4 regions of the Thioalkalivibrio sp. ALE21 genome follow, and region 3 is predicted to be linked to each of the others. Evidence: predicted binding sites of a transcription regulator. Region 3 holds the regulator's gene; each other region holds the start of a gene.

Region 1 (5,040 bases), on a different contig from region 3:
CGGTTCTCCTTGCGGTTGTTGCTCTTGGGTCATCGGAGCGTACCCGGATCGCGGACCGTCCGCAGGACGCCAGGATCGTTCCCTGATCGCCACGGGTGGTCCGGGTGGTTGTGCGACGATCGTCGGTCGGATGGATGTTTCACCCGCGCCGGAAAGCCTCCTGAACAGTGCGGTCAAGCTAGATGTTTTCCCCAGAGTTCGCAAGTGATTGTCGGGAGCGGTGTCCCGGTCACTGCACCTCGTGGTGGTCGACGGCGGCGCGGACCACCGCCCGGAACAGGCGCTGGTGGCGGGTCTTCTGCGGCAGGTATTCGGGGTGCCACTGCACGCCGATGCAGAAATCGGGCCCGTCGGCCTCGATGGCCTGGACCACGCGTGAGGGCTCGCGCCCGGCGATGGTCAGGCCCCGTCCGAGGCGGTCGACGGCCTGGCTGTGCAGGGCATTCACGTGCAGTGCGGCATCTCCGAGGATGATGGACAGCCGCGAGTGCGGATCCAGCCGTACCCGCTTCACGGGCAGCAGGCTGCGGGCGTTGGGGGTCTCCACGTAGAAGGCGGCGAGGTCGCGGTGCAGGCTGCCGCCGCGCACCACGTTGATCAGCTGCATCCCGCGGCAGATGCCGAGGATTGGCAGGTGTTCGTCCAGGGCGTGGTGAATCAGGGATTTCTCCAGCCGATCGCGCTCCGGATCCAGCGATGGTCTTTTCGACTGGAACAGCCGGCGCAGCAACCACAGCGCGGGATAGAAGGCGTAGCCGATCAGGCGCTGCGACAGGCGTTGCTCCGCCCGGCGGATGGCAGTGGTGTCAGGGCCCTCGGGCAGGGTTTCGCCATAAAGTTCGGGATCCACGTCGGCCCCGCCACCGACGATCAGGGCGTCGATGCGCCGGTTGCGGCGGGGGCGTCCGGGACGGATGCGCAGGGGGCGGCCGCCGGCCCGCCACACCGCGAGGGCGGTGAACAGCCACGCGGGCGTGCCGCCACGGTCCGGGCCGGTGACGGCGATCACCGGACGCTGCGGGCGCTCAGAACCAGGCACGCAGTCGCTGCATCCATTCATCGGTCCAGCGGCCTACTGCCTGGCCCGGGCGCTCCAGGTACTCCCGCGCGAGCCGTTCCAGACGTTCGGGATGAGCGGCCAGCTGTTCCACTTCCACCCAGCCGTTCAGCGGGTGCGCCAGGCTCCAGGCCGGGTCGTCGATGCGGCAGTCCGGCAACCGGTAGTGCAGTGCGAGGCGCGGCTTGATCAGTTCGTGCTCCACCGGCGCCGCCGCAACGCGTTCCGGATCCAGCTCCGCCAGGACTGGCAGCAGGTCGAGCGGGCGGTTGCGCGTGGGGTTGTGGGCCAGGTAGGTGTCGATCAAAGAGGCGCGGTCGGGGGTGAAATCCGGGTCGAGGATGTAGCGTACGAAGGCGCCGGGGAACGGCCGGATGTAGGGCGACAGGCGGCGCGACAGGTCGATGGCCCCCGCCTGCGCGAGGATCTCGTACATGAGCACGAAGGCCCGCAGGATGGCCAGCAGCCATTCGGGCTCGCGGCTGTGGATCTCGATGTTCAGCTGCAGCCCGAACGCGTACAGGAACGAGCGTTCGGTGCCCAGCGCGCCTTCCTGTTGCAGCGCGGCACGCACCCGGTCCAGCCGGGGCAGCTGCGCAGGTTCCAGGGGTGGCGCGACGATCTCGTGCGGGACCAGGCGCCCGGCGGCATCGGCCAGCCAGGCCTCCAGTGCTTCCTGGTCGCGGTCTTCCAGGTCGACCCCCAGGCGGGCCAGGTGCTCGCGATAGCCGCGGTCCTTGAGTACGCGGGCATCCAGCTCCAGCTGGAAATCCCCCGCGTCACTGTCGCGGACATGCAGCACGAAGGCATGCTCGGCCTCGATGTGCCCGCCGAATTCGTCGATGATGGCGCGGGCCATCGTCTCCAGCGAGACCCCTGCCATCTCGATCTCCACGCCGACCCGGCGCCGGGCCCCCTCGGGGGTCCGGGTCCACGGCAGTGGCAGAAACGAAGTGGCGGACATGCGGCGGCTCTCCTGGCGGCGCTGATCGGCCGGGCTGTCCGGGCATGGTAGCGCGTTGCGCCACGAGCGCACGCCCCGGTGTACGCGGGCGGGGGCAGGCAGTACGATAAGCCCCTCCGCAACCCTGTGTCCCCGGTGTCCCGCATGGACCGTATCTATTTGCGCGATCTCGAAATCCCCGCCGTGGTCGGCGTATACGGCTGGGAACAGCGTATCCGGCGCCCGCTGCGTTTCGACATCGAGCTGGCGGCGGATACCCGCGTGGCCGCCCACTCCGGCGAGATCGAAGACACGGTTGACTACGAGGCCGTGGCCAACGCGGTGCGGGCCATCGTGACCCGCGAACCCCACATCCTGCTCGAATCCCTCGCCGAGGAGATCGCCGAGACCCTGATGGCGCAGTTCGGTTCGCCGTGGCTGCGCATCACCCTGGGCAAACCGGGCGCGGTGGCCGGGGTGCGCGAGGTGGGCATCACCATCGAACGCGGCTCGCTCGCCACCGACTGACCTCGGGACTTCGGCGCGCAGGCCCTGGCCGATTGGCAGGACGCTTCCACACTTCCTGCTCCTGTCTCCCGCACAGCTTTCCCGTACTGCTCTTTCCCGCGCGGCGCCCTTTCCGGTGGCGGCCCCGCCTCGTATTGCCCCCTTTTGGTGCGCCTGCACTTTGTGATTGCACCCGTTCGTGGCAATCACCCGTGGTTTGCCCGCAACAGCGTTGCATAAAACCGGTTTTTGCCCCGTTTAACGTTTCTGGCACGCCCCCTGCAAGGAACGGGTGTCGACAAGCAGCGACATCCAGAAAACACGCAGAGGGAGTCAATCAATGAAGAAATTCGCTTATTCCGCCGTCGCCACCGCGATCCTGGCCGTCGGGTCCACCGGGGGTGTCGTCTTTACTTCCAGCGCGGCCGCCGAGGTGTCGGCCAATATCTCGATCGTGTCCGATTATGAACTGCGGGGCTTTTCCGAAACCGATGGCGGCGCCGCTATCCAGGGTGGTTTTGACTGGGAGCATGCCTCCGGGTTTTACCTGGGGACCTGGGCATCCAACGTGGATTTCGAGGAAGACGACGGCACGACCTACGAGCTCGATCTTTACGGTGGGTTTGCCGATTCCTTTGACAACGGCTTCGGGTACGACGTGGGTTACGTGTATTACGCCTACCCCGATGCCGAGTTCGAGGGGGATTCCGTCTCTTACGATTTCGGCGAACTGGTCGGGTCAGTCAGTTATGACATGGACATGATCGGTTTTTACGGCGGTGTTCAGTGGGTGGTGACCGACAGCGCGTCCGAGTCGCTTCTGGAAAGCGACGACGTCTATTTCTACGGCGGCCTGGATGTGCCGTTCGCCGAGGTCTACAGCGCCGGTTTCATGGTCGGACGTCAGACGTACGACGACAGCGACAATGACGATTACACCCACTACTCCGCCAGCCTCGCCCGCGATGCCGGCGAGTTCGGCGAATTCAGCCTGAACCTGGCCTACGCCGATGTCGATGACGAAGACATGCGCGCCTGGGTGGGCTGGTCGAAATCCTTCTGATCGTTGAACCGGAAGCAAAACATCGTTGCGGGTCGTTGCCCCCGGGCAGCGGCTCGCCGGAGAGGAGTCTGACATGAAGATGATTACTGCCGTGATCAAGCCGTTCAAGCTTGATGATGTGCGCGAGGCGATGTCCGAGATCGGTGTGCAGGGCATCACCATGACCGAAGTCAAGGGTTTCGGTCGCCAGCGCGGCCACACCGAACTGTACCGCGGTGCTGAATACGTCGTGGACTTTCTGCCCAAGGTCAAGCTGGAGGTTGCGGTGGATGACAGCCTGGTCGACCAGGTGATCGAAGCCGTTTCGAAGGCCGCGAGCACCGGCAAGATCGGGGACGGAAAGATCTTTGTCTCGCCGGTCGAGCAGGTCCTGCGAATCCGCACGGGTGAAACCGGAACCGAAGCGCTCTGAGCGCCCATCTCGGTCATTATTAGATGAGGTAATCCGAAAATGGATATCGAACAGCAAGTCGTCGAGGTGGCCTACGCCCTTGACACCTTTTACTTCCTGATGGCCGGCGCACTGGTCATGTGGATGGCCGCGGGCTTTACCATGCTCGAGGCCGGCATGGTGCGGACCAAGAGCGTGGCCGAAATCCTCACCAAGAACATCTCCCTTTATTCCATCGCCTCGGTCATGTACATGCTGATCGGCTACAACATCATGTACAGCGACGGGCTCACCTCGTTGATCCCGGGCCTGGGCTTCTTTATCACCGGTGACAACGCCGTGTCCGAGGTGCTGGGCAGCGGTGGCGACATCTACTACTCCGACCGCGCGGACTTCTTCTTCCAGGTGGTGTTCGTGGCCACCGCGATGTCGATTGTTTCCGGGGCGGTTGCCGAACGCATGAAGCTGTGGGCCTTCCTCGCCTTCGCCGTGGTCCTCACCGGCGTGATCTACCCGATCCAGGGCTTCTGGAGCTGGGGCGGCGGCATGCTGGACCAGATCGGCTATCTCGACTACGCCGGTTCGGGCATCGTCCACTTCACCGGTGCCGTGGCCGCGCTGGCGGGCGTCCTGCTGCTGGGGGCGCGCAAGGGCAAGTACGGCAAGGACGGCCAGATCAACGCGATCCCGGGCTCCAGCATGCCGCTGGCGACGCTGGGCGTGCTGATCCTCTGGCTGGGCTGGTTCGGCTTCAACGGCGGTTCCGAGCTCAAGGTGTCCGACGTTGAATCCGCGAATGCCGTGGCGGCCGTGTTCACCAACACCAACCTGGCCGCGGCCGGGGGCGTGATTGCCGCGCTGATCACCACCCGTCTGATGTTCGGCAAGGCCGATCTGACCATGGCCCTGAACGGCGCGGTCGCCGGCCTGGTGTCCATCACCGCCGAACCGCTGATGCCCAGCCCGCTGCTGGCGACCTTCATCGGCGCCGTGGGTGGCGTGATCGTGGTGTTCTCCATCGTCGCCCTGGACAAGGTCAAGATCGATGACCCGGTGGGTGCGATCTCGGCCCACGGCAC
Region 2 (5,040 bases), on a different contig from region 3:
CTGTCGCGTGACGGCAAGGGCTATCTGCCGATGCCGTCCGGGGTGGTGGAACGCGCGATGACCAACTACGCCGACGACAGCACCTACATCGACTCCGGCGCGATCCGCCACGCCGACTGGGGCAACGGCCGCATCGACTTCTCCCCGTGGCCCTACCCGTCGGCGACGAAGATGCTGGTCGGGGCGATGAACGAGACCCTGGTCGGCGGCGACACCACCTTCCTGCAGGGCCTGGACCCGCAGGAAGTGGCCGATGACCTGGTCAACTACGAGTTCGTCGAGAAGGCCATGGAGAAATACACCGCCTGGCACAACGCACCCGGCGTGGACATGGATTCGCCGTTTGCCCGCGAGGAGATCGTACAGCTATGAACCGTGACGCGACATTCGACCTGCCGGCCACCCCCGGGGAGTGGGGGTGGGCCTCGCTGCGCACCGCGAACCACCTGCGCCGGCGGCTGCAGTACCCGCTGCTCGGCATCGCCGGGCTGCTGGCCCTGTGGTGGTGGGGTGGCTGGCTGATCGCCAACAACCCCGACACCATGGCCTTCGCCAGCTTCGCCCCCGGGCCCACGCTGACCGCCTTCTGGGACATCGTGAGTTCCGGGCAGGTGTGGTCGCCGATCGAATCCAGCCTGCACCGGGTCGGCTTCGGCCTGCTCTACGCGATCCTGATCGGGGTCCCGCTGGGGGTGATGATCGGCTATTTCAACGTGCTGCGCGAAACCACCCACGTGCCGTTCCAGTTCCTGCGCATGATCTCGCCCCTGGCGTGGATGCCGATCGCGGTGCTGGCCTTCGCCACCTGGGATGCGGCGATCATCTTCCTGATCGCCATCGCCGCGGTCTGGCCGATCACCTACGCCACCGCACACGGGGTGCAGCGCATCGATCCGATGTGGCTGAAGGTCGGCTCCAACCTGGGCGCCAACCCCTACCACACGCTGCGCTACATCGTGATGCCCGCGATCGCCCAGGACGTGTTCGCCGGCATCCGCCTGGCCGTCGGCGTGGCCTGGATCGTACTGGTGCCGGCGGAATACCTGGGCGTGACCTCGGGACTCGGCTACGCCATCAACGATGCCCGCGACACGCTCGAGTACGACAAGCTGGCGGCCTTCGTACTGGTGATCGGCCTGATCGGCTATATGCTGGACGCCATCTGCGTGCGGCTGATCCGGCGCAGCAGCTACCACGCCGAAAGCTGAACCACCCCCTTCCTCCCTGCTCCCTCCATCTGCCCGGCCGTTCGCGGCCGGGCCTTTTTCCCTTTCCACCTGCACCGCCGAAGCACGGATATCGCAGGATTGCACCATTCGCGTGCATTACGGGGCCCCACCGCCGGACCAACCGGGCGCTGCATGGCGCCGTGCCCGGCTCCCTGACACTGGCAGGGTTTCTGCATGTCCACCGGGCATGAACGACACCGCCACCGAAGACCGCACCGACCAGGCGACCCGCGAGCAGGAGATCACCCTGCTGCTGGAGGTCGCCCGGCTGATGGGCCGCTCGCGCGACCCCGACGCCGCCATCTACCGCATCCTCGGCATGATGTCCCAGCTGCTGGGCCTCAACCGCGGCCGGGTCCTGCTGCCCGACCCGGACAGCGGACAGCTGAAGATCCGGCATGCCTACGGCCTGACCGACGCCGAACGCGAGCGCGGCAGCTACTCGCTGGGCGAGGGCGTGACCGGCCGGGTGATGAAGACCGGACAGATCGCGCTGATCCAGGACATCGACAACGAGCCGGAATATCTCGCCCGGGCGGTCGACCGCTCGACCCTGCCGCAGGAGACCGTGGCATATATCGGGGTCCCCATCGTGCAGGACGAACAGCCGATCGGCGTACTCGGGGTCCACCGGCTGCGCCGCCGCTCGCGCCAGTTCCAGGACGATCTCAACGTGCTGCGCGTTGTCGCCTCCATGATCGGCCAGGTCCTGCGCATCAACCAGCTGATCGCCGAACGCACGGCCGAACTGGTCTCGGAAAACCGCTACCTCAAGAGCGCCCTCGACACCCAGGGGGCGAAATACGGAATCCTCGGCGAGAGCCCCGCCCTGCGCAGCGTCCTCAAGCAGGTCCACCGCATCGCCGACACCCAGGCCACGGTGCTGATCACCGGCGACTCCGGGACCGGCAAGGAAAAGATCGCGCGCATGATCCACCGGATCAGCCAGCGCAACACGCGACCGTTCATCTCCCTGAACTGTGCCGCGATCCCCGCCGACCTGCTGGAATCGGAACTGTTCGGCCACGAGAAAGGCGCCTTCACGGGGGCCTCCAGCGCCAAGACCGGCAAGATCGCCCTGGCCGACGGCGGCACCCTGTTCCTCGACGAGATCGGCGACATGCCGGAGGCGCTTCAGTCCAAGATCCTGCGCGTGCTGCAGGAACGGGTCGTGCAGCCCATCGGGGGATCGCGCGACATCCCGGTGGACGTGCGCGTGGTCGCCGCCACCCACAAGGACCTGCAGAAAGCGGTCAATGCCGGGGAATTCCGGCTCGATCTGTTCTACCGCCTCAACGTGATCCCGCTGCACATGCCCGCGCTGCGCGATCGCGCCAGCGACATTCGCCTGCTCTCACGGCACTTTCTCGACCGTTACACCCACGTCCATGGCTGGAACGTGGTCCTGGACGACGGGGTTATGGAGCGTCTGGAGACCTTCGACTGGCCGGGCAACATCCGCCAGCTGGAGAACGTGCTGGAACGCGCGGTGCTGCTCTCCAGCGAGGGCCGCATCGGCACCGGCCTGATCGACGAGATCCTGCACGAGGAATCGCGCATCAGCCCCGGACTGCACGCCACCGGCCCTGCCGGTTCCCCGCAACCCGACACCGCACCATCACCGGACACCCCGGCCTTTCCCGGCACGCACGGCAACGAGGCGCACTCCGACGGGGCGGCCGGCCCCGGCATCGTCCGCCCCTACCGCCGCGTGCACGCCTCCGAGGCCGACCAGCTGCGGGACGCCATCGAACGCAGCGGCGGCAACAAGACCCGTGCCGCCATGGACCTGGGCCTCACCCCGCGCCAGCTGCGCTACCGCCTGAAGAAACTGGGACTGGCCTGAGACCCCGGTGCGGACATTGTCGACACTTTGTCCGCACCGGGAGCGGACAAAGTGTCCGCCTCACCCGACCCGTGCTCCCGTACGGCCGTCCCGGAGCGGATCCGGTGAACGGCGTCCAGCTGGCACGGGATCTGCAGAGCATTGGGTGGCAACACTGATCCGACACCAACCGGGAGGCCACCATGACCCTCAGCAAGACCGAAATGACCGCCACCATCCTCGAAGCCAAGGAGAGCCGGTCCGCGACCTGGGCCGGCATCGCCGAGGCCACCGGCCTGCACGAGGTCTACGTGACCTCGGCCTGCTACGGCATGAATCACCTCGACGCCGAGGCGGCCGACCGGCTCACCGCGTTTCTCGACCTGGGCCCCGACGTGTCGAAGGCCCTGCAGGCGTTCCCGCACAAGCACTGGGACAAGACCATCCCGACCGACCCGGTGATCTACCGCTTCTACGAGGCAATCAACGTGTACGGTGACACCATGAAGGCGCTGATCCACGAAAAGTTCGGCGACGGCATCATGAGCGCCATCGACTTCACCATGGACATCGACAAGGTCGAGGACCCGAAGGGGGATCGGGTGAAGATCACCTGGAACGGCAAGTTCCTGCCCTACAAGAGCTGGTGAACACCGGCCACTCGCCCCCTTGCCCGCCCGTGGCCGTGGCCCGGGCGGGGCTCTGCCAGCCTTTCCTCCCTGCCCTCCCTGCATTTCCCTGCCCCTCGCGGGCACGAAAGGTTCCCGAATCAAACCGTTGTCTGCACGTACGAGCATCCACTGCCCGGTTCGTAGTAGGCTGACCGGCATGAAATGGCTGCCCCGCACCCTCGTCCTGGCCGTGATGCTGCTCCCGTCCCTCCCGGGCGCGGTCGCCGGCGCTCCGGATGGGGCCACGACGGTGGACATCGGTGTTCTCGCGGTGCGCGAGGCAAGCGCAGCCGAGGCCCGCTGGCAACCGACAGCGGACTACCTGACCGAGGCCGTGGGTGAAGATTTCGGCGTCCGCTTCCGCATGCGGGCGATGAACTACCCCGAACTGGAAGACGCGGTGGCGGGGGAAGAGATCGATTTCGTTCTCACCAATACCGGACACTACGTCCAGCTGGAATACGCCCACGGCATCAGCCGCCTGACCACACTGATCGCGTCACACGAAGGCGAACCGGTCCGGCTGTTCGGCGGTGTCATATTCACGCGCGCCGACCGCGACGACATCACTGCGCTGGAACACATCGCCGGCCAGCACCTGTTTGCGGTGCAGGAAGGTTCGCTGGGTGGGTGGCATGCCGGGCACGAGGCCCTGCTGGATGCCGGCGTGGATCCGCGCGAGGAACTCGCCGAGCTGACTTTCACCGACATGCCGCATGACCGCGTGGTCGAGGCCGTGCTCGACGGCCGCGCGGACGCCGGCACGGTCCGCACCGGCGTGCTCGACCGCATGGCCGGGGCCGGGGCGTTCGAACCCGGCGAACTGCGGGTGCTGGAACCGCGCGACACCCCCGGCTTTCCGTTCGAGCACACCACCCGCCTGTTCCCGGAATGGCCGTTCTCGCGCATGGAACATGCCGACGAAGCCCTGGCCAACGCGGTGACCGTGGCCCTGCTGGAGATGCCGGAGGGTCACCCGGCAAGTGGGGCCGGCGAATATTTCGGCTGGGCCGCGCCGCTGTCCTACGCCCCGATACATGACCTGCTGGAACGCCTGGGCGCCCCGCCCTACGAACGCAACCCGGCCCTGGACCCGCTGCTCTACTGGCGCGAGAACCCGGCGGTCACCATCGCCTTGCTGCTGGGGCTGCTGGCGCTGATGGCCGCGGCCACCATGCGCTACCACCGGATCAACCGCGACCTCGGGCGCGAGGTGCAGCAGCGCCGCGAGGCCGAGACCCGCCTGCGCCGGCACGAGGCCGAGCTGGCGCATCGCGCCAGCCACGACCCGCTGACCGACCTGCCCAACCGGGTG
Region 3 (5,040 bases):
GTAATGGCCGCTGCGGACCTTCTCCACCAGTTCCGGCAGCATCGGCAGCGGAAGGTTGTCGACGCAGAAGTAGCCGGCGTCCTCCAGGGTATGCAGGGCGACGGTCTTGCCGGAACCCGACAGACCACTGACCAGCAGCAGACGCATGTCGGTCAGCCCTCGGGATCGGGGTTGGGGACCGTGGTGCTGGGCCCGCCGATGTGGAAGATGGACTCCTCCTGCTGATCCTCGCCCATCTGGCGCCGCTGGCGGGCGCGCAGGTCGTCCCCGGCGATGTAGCCCTGCATGTGCAGCAGGTGATTGCGGACCGCGGCCTCGATCATGACCGCGATGTTGCGCCCCGGCGCCACCGGCAGGCTGATCAGCGGGATGCGCAGGCCGAGGATCTCGCTTTCGCCGCGACGCCCGTTCAGACGATCGTCCGGCACCGGCGAGGGCTCGTTGTGGTCGCGCAGATCGATGATCAGGCGCAGATATTTGCCGCCCTTGATCGCCGAGTCGCCGTACATCGCGCGGATGTTGAGCACGCCCAGGCCGCGCACCTCGAGCAGGTCCTGGAGCAGGGCGGGGCAGTGTCCGCGCACGATATCGGGGGCAATGCGCGCGAATTCGGGGGCATCATCGGCGATCAGCCGATGGCCCCGCGAGATCAGTTCCAGCGCTACCTCGCTCTTGCCGACGCTCGACGCCCCCGAGATCAGCACGCCGATCCCGAGGATCTCCATGAACACCCCGTGGCGCACCTCGAAATGAGCGAGGCGCTGCTGCAGGAAATAGCGGAGCAGGGCGATGACTTCGTGCGAGGAGGTGCGAGTGCACAGTATCACTGGTAGAGGGTCGTCACCAGCGTGGGGCATGCGCGGGAACGGGCAGGTGTCCTCGGCGAAAATCACCATGGTGGTGCCGGTGCGGGCCATCTCCAGCACAAGGTGGTCACGCTGTTCGTCGGACAGGCCGGCGATGTAGCGGGCCTCGTAGTCGCCGATGACCTGGATGCGGTTGGGGCGGATCAGGTTGAGATGGCCGGCCAGCGGCAGGTCGCCATCGCCGACTCCCAGGAGTTCGCGGTCGCCCGCGGCCTCCTCCCCGTGGACGTAGCGCAGGTCCAGACGGCTCCCCATCGCCCGCGTGAGCGCGGCGATGGTGATGTTGCTCGCGGTGCCGTCGCCTGCCGCCTCCGCCCGGTCGGCCATGGTCAGGTGTCTCCCAGGGCCCGGGTGAGGGCCTGCTGGACCCCCGCGCTGTCCGCGGCGCGCCGGATGCCGGCGAGGGTGTCCGGCTGCGACAGGCCGCGTGCGAGCTGGGCCAGCAGGTCCAGGTGTTCGCTGGTGGCCTCTTCCGGCACCAGCAGGGCGATCAGGATGTCCACCGGTTCGTGGTCCATGGCCTCGAAATCCACGCCCTGATCCAGACGCAGGACCGCGATGCGGGGCGTATCCAGCTCGGCCAGACGGCCGTGCGGAATCGCCACGCCATGGCCGAGCCCGGTGGAGCCCAGTTTTTCGCGGGCCGACATGGCTTCGAACGCGGCGCTGGCCGCCAGCCCGTCCGCGGCCCCGTCCACCAGCAGATCGGCGAGGGTTTCCAGCGCTCGTTTCTTGCTGGAGCAGTCGGCTTCCAGTCCGATGCGCTCCGGGGTGATGAGCTCGGCCGGGTTCATCGGTTTACGGGGTCTGTTCGCGGTTGCGCTGGTGGCCTTCGGCGCGATGATGGTCCTTGACCTTCTCCTTGTGCTTGATCAGCTGGCGGTCGACCTTGTCGATCAGGCCGTCGATGGCGGCGTACATGTCGTCGTGGCTGGCCTCGGCGTGGATGTGGTTGCCGGTGACCTGCAGATTCGCTTCCGCCTTGTTGTGCAGCTTCTGCGTCTTCTCGTGGGTCAGCACCACGTGCACGTCGATCACCTTGTCGAAGTGGCGTTCCAGCTTCTCGAATTTCTCGTTGACGTAGTCGCGCAGGGCGTCGGTGATTTCGACGTGGTGTCCGGTGAGGTTGATCTGCATGGGTCAGGCTCCTTTCGGTTTGCTTCCGGTCGGCATGGCGGCCATCTGGCGGCGTTCGCTGGAGGATGGCAGGTTCATGCCCTCCCGGTATTTGGCCACGGTACGTCGGGCCACGTTGATGCCCCGATCCGCCAGGATCTGGGCGAGGCGGGAATCGCTGAGCGGTTTGCCCGGCGTTTCCTCTTCGATGAGTTCGCGGATCATGGCACGAATCGCGGTCGCGGAGCATTCCCCGCCGTCGCTGGTGCCCACGTGACTGGAGAAGAAATACTTGAATTCGAACACTCCGCGGGGGGTGTGCATGTATTTCTGCGTGGTCACCCGCGAGATCGTGGACTCGTGCATCTCCAGGGCTTCGGCGATGTCGCGCAGGATCAGCGGCTGCATCGCCACCTCGCCGTGTTCCAGGAACCCCTGCTGGCGTTCGACGATCGCTCGCGCTACGCGCAGGAGGGTGTCGTTGCGGCTGTGCAGGCTCTTGATGAACCACCGCGCCTCCTGCAGCTGGTCGCGCATGAATGCGCTGTCGCGGGCATCGGAGACCTGGCGGACCATGCCGGCGTAGAGGTCGTTGACGCGAATGCGCGGGGCGATCTCGGGATTCAGGTCGACCTGCCAGCCCTGGTCGGTATGACGCACGTAGACATCCGGGACCACGTATTCCGGCGGCGTCTCGCTGATCTGGGCGCCGGGACGCGGGTTGAGCGTACGGATCAGGTCCAGGGCCGCGGCCAGCTCGTCGGCATCGCGCACGCCGCTCTGGCGCTGCAGTGCCTTGTAGTCACGCCGGGCAAGGGCGTCCATGCCGTGTTCCAGGACCGCGCGCGCGGCTTCGCGCGAGGGCGCGTCCGGCGCCAGCTCGCCCAGCTGGACCTCCAGGCACTCGCGCAGATCCAGCGACCCGACCCCGAGGGGGTCGCAGTGCTGCAGCCAGTGGCGCACTGCCTCCACCTCGTCGGTGCCGACCGGGGTGTCCTCGCCCTGACTGATGGTGTCGGCCAGGGTCTCGACGTCCCCCTCGAGGTAACCGTCGCCGTTGATGGTGTCGATCAGGGCGGCGCCGATGCGCTGGTCACGCGGGGTCAGGTGCGACAGATGCAGCTGCCACAGCAGGTGGTCCTGCAGGCCACCGCCATCGTCGTCCGAGGTGTTTTCCAGGGGATCGCGGTCGTCCAGTCCGCGCGGGCTGGCGCTGGCGTCGTAGATGTCTTCCCAGCGGGTGTCGGTCACCAGTTCGTCGGGGATGACATCCTCCGAACCGCCGGCGTCCACCGTTTCGCCGGTGCCGGCGGCGGCATCGCTGGCGGTCTCGTTCTCGCCCTCGGTGCCGGGGTCCGGGGTTTCTTCGCCATCGGCGCCGAGTTCGTCGTCCTCGGCCTGTTCCAGCATGGGGTTGCTTTCCAGCGCCTGCTGGATCTCGGCCTGGAGCTCCAGCGTCGAGAGCTGCAACAGCCGGATGGCCTGCTGCAGCTGCGGCGTCATGGTCAGCGTCTGACCGAGCTGCAGGTTCAGCCCGGGCTTCAGCATGAGTTGGGAGAGGCGTTGTTCACCATAAGTGAATAGTAATCCCTTGTTGTGGCCTTGTGCACCGGCCGGATGTGGCGATCGGTGTCACAGGCGGAAATTTTCGCCGAGGTAGACCTCGCGCACGCGGGCATCGTCCAGCAGTTCCTCCGGCGTTCCCGCGCTCAGAAGGTGCCCCTCGCTGAGGATGTAGGCGCGGTGGCAGATGCCCAGGGTCTCGCGCACGTTGTGGTCCGAGATTAGTACGCCGATGCCGCGTTCGGCCAGGTGGCGGATCACTTCCTGGATCTCGCTGACCGAGATCGGGTCGACCCCGGCGAAGGGTTCGTCCAGGCAGATAAACCGCGGATCACCGGCCAGCGCACGGGCGATCTCGGCGCGCCGCCGTTCGCCTCCGGACAACGCGATGCCGGGGCTGTGGCGCACGGTTTCGAGCTGGAATTCCTCGATCAGGGCATCGCCAATGCGGCGGCGCTCGTGGCGGTCCAGTCCGGGCCGCAGTTCCAGCACTGCCTGCAGGTTGTCCTGGACCGACAGGCGGCGGAAGATCGAGGCCTCCTGCGGGAGATAGCCCAGCCCGGCGCGGGCGCGTTCGTGGATGGGGGCCTGCGTGATGTCGCGCCCGCCCAGGGTGATGCGCCCGGTATTGGGCCGGATCAGGCCGACCAGACTGTAGAAACAGGTGGTCTTGCCGGCCCCGTTGGGTCCCAGCAGGCCGACCACCTCGCCGGGCACCAGGTCCACGTCCATTGCGTCCAGCACGGTACGCTGGCCATAGCGCTTGCTCAGCTCGCGGGCGACCAGATGGCCGTCGGCCGCGGGCCTCATGGATCGTCCTCGCGTGGCTGCAGGCGGATGTGCACGCGCTCGTCGTCGGTGTCGCCGCGTTCCGCGCGGATCACGTCGCGCTCGAGGTCATAGGTGATGCGCTGCCCGCGGGCATCCTCGGCGGCGGTGATGACGCGCGCCCGTTCGGTCAGGATCACGCGTTCCTCGTCGAGGAAATAGTCGATGCGCAGCCCTTCGGCGATGCGCATCTCGCCGGTCTCGGGATCGGGCGACTCCAGGCGTGCGGGCTCGCCGTGGGCCTCGATCTCGTAGGGGCGGCGCTCGCGCATGTGCACGATCACGCGGTCTGCTTCCAGCGTGGCATCGCCGCGCACCACGATTACGTCGCCGGTGTAGGTGCCGGTGCCCGCGCGTTCGTCCATCTCGGCGTGGTCCGCGGTGATCTCCACCGGCAGGGCATCCTCGCGGCCGGTCGCCGGCGGGGCTGCCAGGATCAGTGCGAGTACGCCCGCCACGGCAAGCAGCGGGGCCGGTCGGCGGATGCCCGCGCGGCGATGTTCGGTTGTGGCCGGGTTCATTCCGGGCGGTCCTCCTGCGGCAGGTCGCTGTACAGCGTGTAGACCTCGGCGAGCAGTTCAATGGTATCCGCTTGCGGGTCGGCGCGCAGGCCGGTACCCCGCTGGAACAGTCCCGGCTGTTCCAGAGTGCTCGACGCCGACGAGGT
Region 4 (5,040 bases), on a different contig from region 3:
GGAGGGCGAGAGCGACGAAAGGCTGTGGGGGCGCGGCCTTACCCTGGTGCACCGTCTTTGCCGGCAGATGCGGCACCTCGGGAGCGGCAATCTCGTGGAGGCCGAGTACGCCTGGATGGAACCACTCAGCGAGGAGCAGACATGACATCGACCACTCCGCAATCGGCCCTGATCACCGGCAATTCCAGCGGCCTGGGCCTCGGGCTCACCCGGGTCCTCGCCGCCGACGGCGCGGCGGTCTACGGCATGAGCCGCCGCGGCTGCCCGGACGACGGGGTCGCCGGCGACGTACAGATCGACCTGGCGGACTTCGACACGATCCCGGAGGCCATGGACCGGCTGCTGCAGGGCGTCACCCGGCTGGATCTGGTGATCCTGAACGCCGGCCTGCTGGGGCATATCCAGCGCATGCCGGACGCCCCGATGGAGGAACTGCGCCTGCTGATGGACGTGAACACCTTTGCCAACAAGGTGATCCTGGATCGTCTGCTGACGCGCGAGATCCCGGTCGGCCAGATCGTAGCCATCTCCTCGGGGGCGGCGGTGTTCGGCAACGCCGGCTGGAGCGGGTATTCGCTGTCCAAGGCCGCGCTGAACATGCTGATGCAGCTCTACTCGCACGAATTCCCCGGCGTGCCGGTGCATTCGCTGGCACCGGGTCTGATCGACACCGCGATGCAGGACTATCTGTGCGACGAGGCCGACAGCGAGACCTTCACCGCCCTGCAGCGGCTGAAGGCCGCGCGCGGCACCCGCACCATGCCGGAACCGGAAACCGCGGCACGCGACATCCTCGAGGTACTGCCACGGCTGCGCGAGCAGCCCTCCGGAAGCTTTGTCGATATCCGTGCACTCAACGACCCGGAAGAATACGCGCGCCTGACCGGTCGGCGTTGACAGAAAAACTTCATCACACCCCATTGGCTTTTGCCGGCGCAGGGGCGTATAGTCGAATACGTGATTCGCGGTAAGCAGCAACTCCAAGGAAGTCCCCAGTTTTCTGGACCAGTGCTCCCGTTGATCTGTTGGTAGCGTTCCGCAATCACGTTTCTTTAGTTACATGATGAGGTAAGTAGTTGTGAATACCGGTGTTGTTAAGTGGTTCAACGAGAGCAAGGGTTTCGGTTTCATCACCCCCGATGATGGCGGCAAGGACGTGTTCGTGCACTTCTCCGCGATCAACGGTTCGGGCTTCAAGACCCTGGCCGAAGGCCAGAAGGTTTCCTTCGAGATTCAGGAAACCGCCAAGGGTCTGGCCGCGGGTGACGTAACCGCGCTGTAAGACTGCCCGCACGGCGCGCCTCCGGGCGCGCTTCGGGAAGCAGAGGGCCGCCTTCGGGCGGCCCTTTTTTGTGCGCGCTCTCCGCGCACAAAAAAGCCCCGGCGCGAACGCCGGGGCCCGATGATTGACGGCCGTAAAACCCGCGGGGCTTACAGGCTGTAGTACATGTCGAACTCGATCGGATGGGTGGTCATGCGCATGCGCGTGACGTCTTCCATCTTCAGGTCGATGTAGGCGTCGATCATGTCGTCGGTGAACACCCCGCCCTGGGTCAGGAACGCGCGGTCGCCGTCCAGCGCCTCGAGGGCCTGATCCAGCGAATGGGCGACCTGCGGGATGCCCTTTTCTTCCTCCGGCGGCAGATCGTAGAGGTTCTTGTCCATCGCCTCGCCCGGGTGGATCTTGTTCTGGATGCCGTCGATGCCGGCCATCAGCATCGCGGCGAACGCCAGATACGGGTTGGCGGTGGAGTCCGGGAAGCGCAGCTCGATGCGGCGGGCCTTCGGGCTCATCACGAACGGGATGCGGATGGACGCCGAGCGGTTGCGCGCGGAGTAGGCCAGCATCACCGGCGCCTCGAAGCCCGGCACCAGACGCTTGTAGCTGTTGGTGGACGGATTGGTGAAGGCGTTCAGCGCGCGGGCGTGCTTGATGATGCCGCCGATGTAGTAGAGAGCGGTTTCGGACAGGCCGCCGTACAGGTCACCGGAGAACAGATTCTTGCCGTCCTTCGACAGCGACTGGTGCACGTGCATGCCGGAGCCGTTGTCGCCGACAATCGGCTTGGGCATGAAGGTGGCGGTCTTGCCGTGCATGTGGGCGACGTTCTGCACCACGTACTTGAGCATCTGCACTTCGTCGGACTTCTTGGTCAGGGTCGCCGGGCCGACGCCGATCTCGCACTGGCCGGCGGTCGCCACCTCGTGGTGATGCACTTCGGTCACCAGCCCCATCTCGGTCATCACTTCGCACATGGTGGAGCGGATGTCGTGCAGGCTGTCGACCGGCGGGACCGGGAAGTAGCCACCCTTCACGCCCGGGCGATGGCCGATGTTGCCGTCGTCATACACGCGCTCGGAGTTCCACGAGGCCTCCTGGGAGTCCACGCGGCAGTAGGAGCCGGAGAGGTCGGAGCCCCACTTCACGTCGTCGAAGACAAAGAATTCGTTCTCCGGACCGAACAGCGCGGTGTCGGCGATGCCGGTGCTCTGCAGATAGGCCTCGGCGCGACGCGCCAGGGACCGCGGGCAGCGGTCATAGCCCTGCATGGTGGCCGGCTCCACGACATCGCAGCGGATGTTCATGGTCATGTCCTCGAAGAACGGATCGATGGCCGCGGACTCCGCGTCCGGCATCAGGATCATGTCGGACTCATTGATGCCCTTCCACCCGGAGATGGAGGAACCGTCGAACATCTTGCCTTCCTCGAAGGCGTCTTCGTCGAGGTCGTGGGCCGGCAGGGTCACATGCTGTTCCTTGCCCTTGGAATCGGTAAAACGGAAATCGACGAAGCGGACTTCCTGTTCCTTGATCTGCTTCAGCACTTCGGCTGCGGACATAGTGAGGACTCCTCTGGTCTTCAGTTTGAGACGGTCGATGCCGGTGCGGTCGTCAGAGGCCGAGCGGCGTCTGCCCGATGGTTATGCAGGTGGCGTGCCAGACCGAAAGCCCCGGTTCGGAGCGCCCTGACGCCCTTTTCCGCAGCGACGCCATCACGATCCGCACACCCGCAGTGCATAGAATGCACTATTGTGGTGCGTATGCATCAAGCCCGCCCTCATTCGGTGCACGGCCGGTAGAGTATGGTCACCTGGCCCAGCACCGGCTTCAGCGCCGGGTGCTCGCGGAGCTGCCGGGTCAGCAGGTCCGCGCGCCCCTCAAGCCCTGTCCCCGACAGCCCGGGATCCAGGCGCAGGGTAACGGTGGCATGCACCCGCCCGCCCAGATAGTGCAGCGACAGGTGCTCCAGGGCCTCCAGCTCGGGGAAGCCGGACCAGGCTTCGCGCAGCCCGGCCACCAACTCGGGGCGCAATGGCAGCCGCGAGCTGGCGGCCTGATCCTCGTCGTTTTCGGGATCCACGTGCACGGTTATATCGCAGACTGCGCCCGCATCCTCGGTCACCGCCTGATGGACCGCGTCAGCGATGCGGTGCCCCTCCGACACCGAGATCATCGGTGCGACCTGCACGTGCACGTCGGCCACGGCATCGTCGCCGGAGCGCCGGGTGCGCAGCATGTGGGCGTCCTTTACCCCCGGGACGTCCAGGATGGTGCGGTGGATTCGCTCGACCTCCTCCGGTTCCAGCGCGGTGTCGATGAGTTCCGCGGCGCTGCGCCAGACGAGGCGCCCGGCAATATGCAGGATGAAGCCGGCCACCACCAGCGCCGCGGCCGCGTCCAGCCACGGCCACCCCGCTACCGCACCGGCGACTGCCAGCAGGACAATGACGGAGGAGATCGCATCGGTACGGTGATGCCAGGCGTTGGCTTCCAGCATGCGCGACCCCAGGCGGCGCGCGACCCGATGCGTGTACTGGTACATGCCCTCCTTGGCCACCAGGGTAACCACGGCGAATGCGATGGCCAGCGGCGCCGGACCGGTCAGCTCTTCCGGCCCCAGCAGCCGGCTGCCCGCGCCCCAGGCAATGGCAACGCCGGCGAGAGCGAGAAAGACCCCCACAATAACGGTGGCGAGGGTTTCGATGCGGCCGTGACCATAGGGGTGATTGCGATCAGGGGAGGCGGCCGCATGCCCCGCCGCGACCAGCACCACGGCATCGGTGACCAGGTCCGAGACCGTATGCACGCCGTCGGCGATCAGCGCCTGCGAGTTCAGCAGCCATCCGCTGGCCAGCTGGGTGACAGCCAGGCCGGAATTGACCGCAGCGCCGGTCAGCGTCACCCGCCGTGTATCACGATAGCGCGAGCCGTCGCGTGGAGCGTCGGCTGAGTCGTCACTGTGCGTGGCCATCATCCCTCCGGGACGGATCAATCCGCTCATTATGGACCCGCCCGGCGGTGGCCGCACCCGGGCACGGGCCGATATACTGCCGCCCCTGATCCGCTCCGGACCCCCAGCGATGGCGAACGCAAGCGACCGAACCGAGACCGCGAGTCCCACCTTCCAGGACCTGATCCGCCGACTGCAGGATTACTGGAACGACCACGGCTGCGTGGTCATGCAGCCCTATGACATGGAGATGGGTGCCGGCACCTTCCATCCGGCGACCTTCCTGCGCTCGATCGGGCCGGAACCGTGGCGCGCGGCCTACGTGCAGCCCAGCCGGCGCCCGACCGACGGGCGCTACGGCGACAATCCCAATCGCCTGCAGCACTACTACCAGTTCCAGGTGCTGCTGAAGCCCTCCCCGGCCGACATCCAGGACCTGTATCTCGGCTCGCTGGAGGCGCTGGGCTTCGACACGCTGACCCACGACGTCCGTTTCGTCGAGGACAACTGGGAGTCCCCGACCCTGGGCGCCTGGGGGCTGGGCTGGGAGGTCTGGCTGAACGGCATGGAGGTGACCCAGTTCACCTACTTCCAGCAGGTGGGCGGGATCGACTGCCACCCCGTCTCCGGCGAGATCACCTACGGGCTGGAGCGTCTGGCGATGTACCTGCAGGGCGTGGAGAGCGTCTACGACCTGGTCTGGACCGTCGGCCCGGACGGGCGCGCGGTCACCTACGGCGACGTCTACCACCAGAACGAGGTGGAACAGTCGAAGTACAACTTCGAGCACGCCGACCGCGATGCCCTG

What was found. The regulator sigma-54, encoded in region 3, starts transcription at its own class of promoters, with help from an activator protein. The targets are predictions, from matches to a motif close to TGGCANGNTNCNTGCTT.
Region 1: the regulator sigma-54 is predicted to act here: its motif matches at 2,776-2,792, upstream of D893_RS09845 (TorF family putative porin).
Region 2: the regulator sigma-54 is predicted to act here: its motif matches at 3,196-3,212, upstream of cynS (cyanase).
Region 4: the regulator sigma-54 is predicted to act here: its motif matches at 2,925-2,941, upstream of glnA (glutamate--ammonia ligase).

The regions. Positions count from the first base shown of each region.
Region 1 is NZ_QKMA01000011.1:44,137-49,176, reverse strand. Features, by position in the region: gene D893_RS09865 (PAS domain-containing protein) at 1-33, opposite strand, end outside; gene D893_RS09860 (gamma-glutamyl-gamma-aminobutyrate hydrolase family protein) at 230-1,060, opposite strand; gene D893_RS09855 (amidoligase family protein) at 1,026-2,021, opposite strand; gene folB (dihydroneopterin aldolase) at 2,166-2,528, shown strand; gene D893_RS09845 (TorF family putative porin) at 2,848-3,570, shown strand; gene glnK (P-II family nitrogen regulator) at 3,644-3,982, shown strand; gene D893_RS09835 (ammonium transporter) at 4,022-5,040, shown strand, end outside.
Region 2 is NZ_QKMA01000006.1:89,426-94,465, forward strand. Features, by position in the region: gene D893_RS07255 (ABC transporter substrate-binding protein) at 1-372, shown strand, start outside; gene D893_RS07260 (ABC transporter permease) at 369-1,208, shown strand; gene D893_RS07265 (sigma 54-interacting transcriptional regulator) at 1,417-3,075, shown strand; gene cynS (cyanase) at 3,258-3,704, shown strand; gene D893_RS07275 (EAL domain-containing protein) at 3,883-5,040, shown strand, end outside.
Region 3 is NZ_QKMA01000004.1:58,032-63,071, reverse strand. Features, by position in the region: gene rapZ (RNase adapter RapZ) at 1-147, opposite strand, end outside; gene hprK (HPr(Ser) kinase/phosphatase) at 153-1,193, opposite strand; gene D893_RS05030 (PTS sugar transporter subunit IIA) at 1,196-1,660, opposite strand; gene raiA (ribosome-associated translation inhibitor RaiA) at 1,665-2,003, opposite strand; gene D893_RS05020 (RNA polymerase factor sigma-54) at 2,007-3,530, opposite strand; gene lptB (LPS export ABC transporter ATP-binding protein) at 3,615-4,355, opposite strand; gene lptA (lipopolysaccharide transport periplasmic protein LptA) at 4,352-4,894, opposite strand; gene lptC (LPS export ABC transporter periplasmic protein LptC) at 4,891-5,040, opposite strand, start outside.
Region 4 is NZ_QKMA01000003.1:60,086-65,125, forward strand. Features, by position in the region: gene D893_RS03490 (fused response regulator/phosphatase) at 1-145, shown strand, start outside; gene D893_RS03495 (SDR family NAD(P)-dependent oxidoreductase) at 142-897, shown strand; gene D893_RS03500 (cold-shock protein) at 1,079-1,282, shown strand; gene glnA (glutamate--ammonia ligase) at 1,432-2,841, opposite strand; gene D893_RS03510 (cation diffusion facilitator family transporter) at 3,060-4,253, opposite strand; gene glyQ (glycine--tRNA ligase subunit alpha) at 4,363-5,040, shown strand, end outside.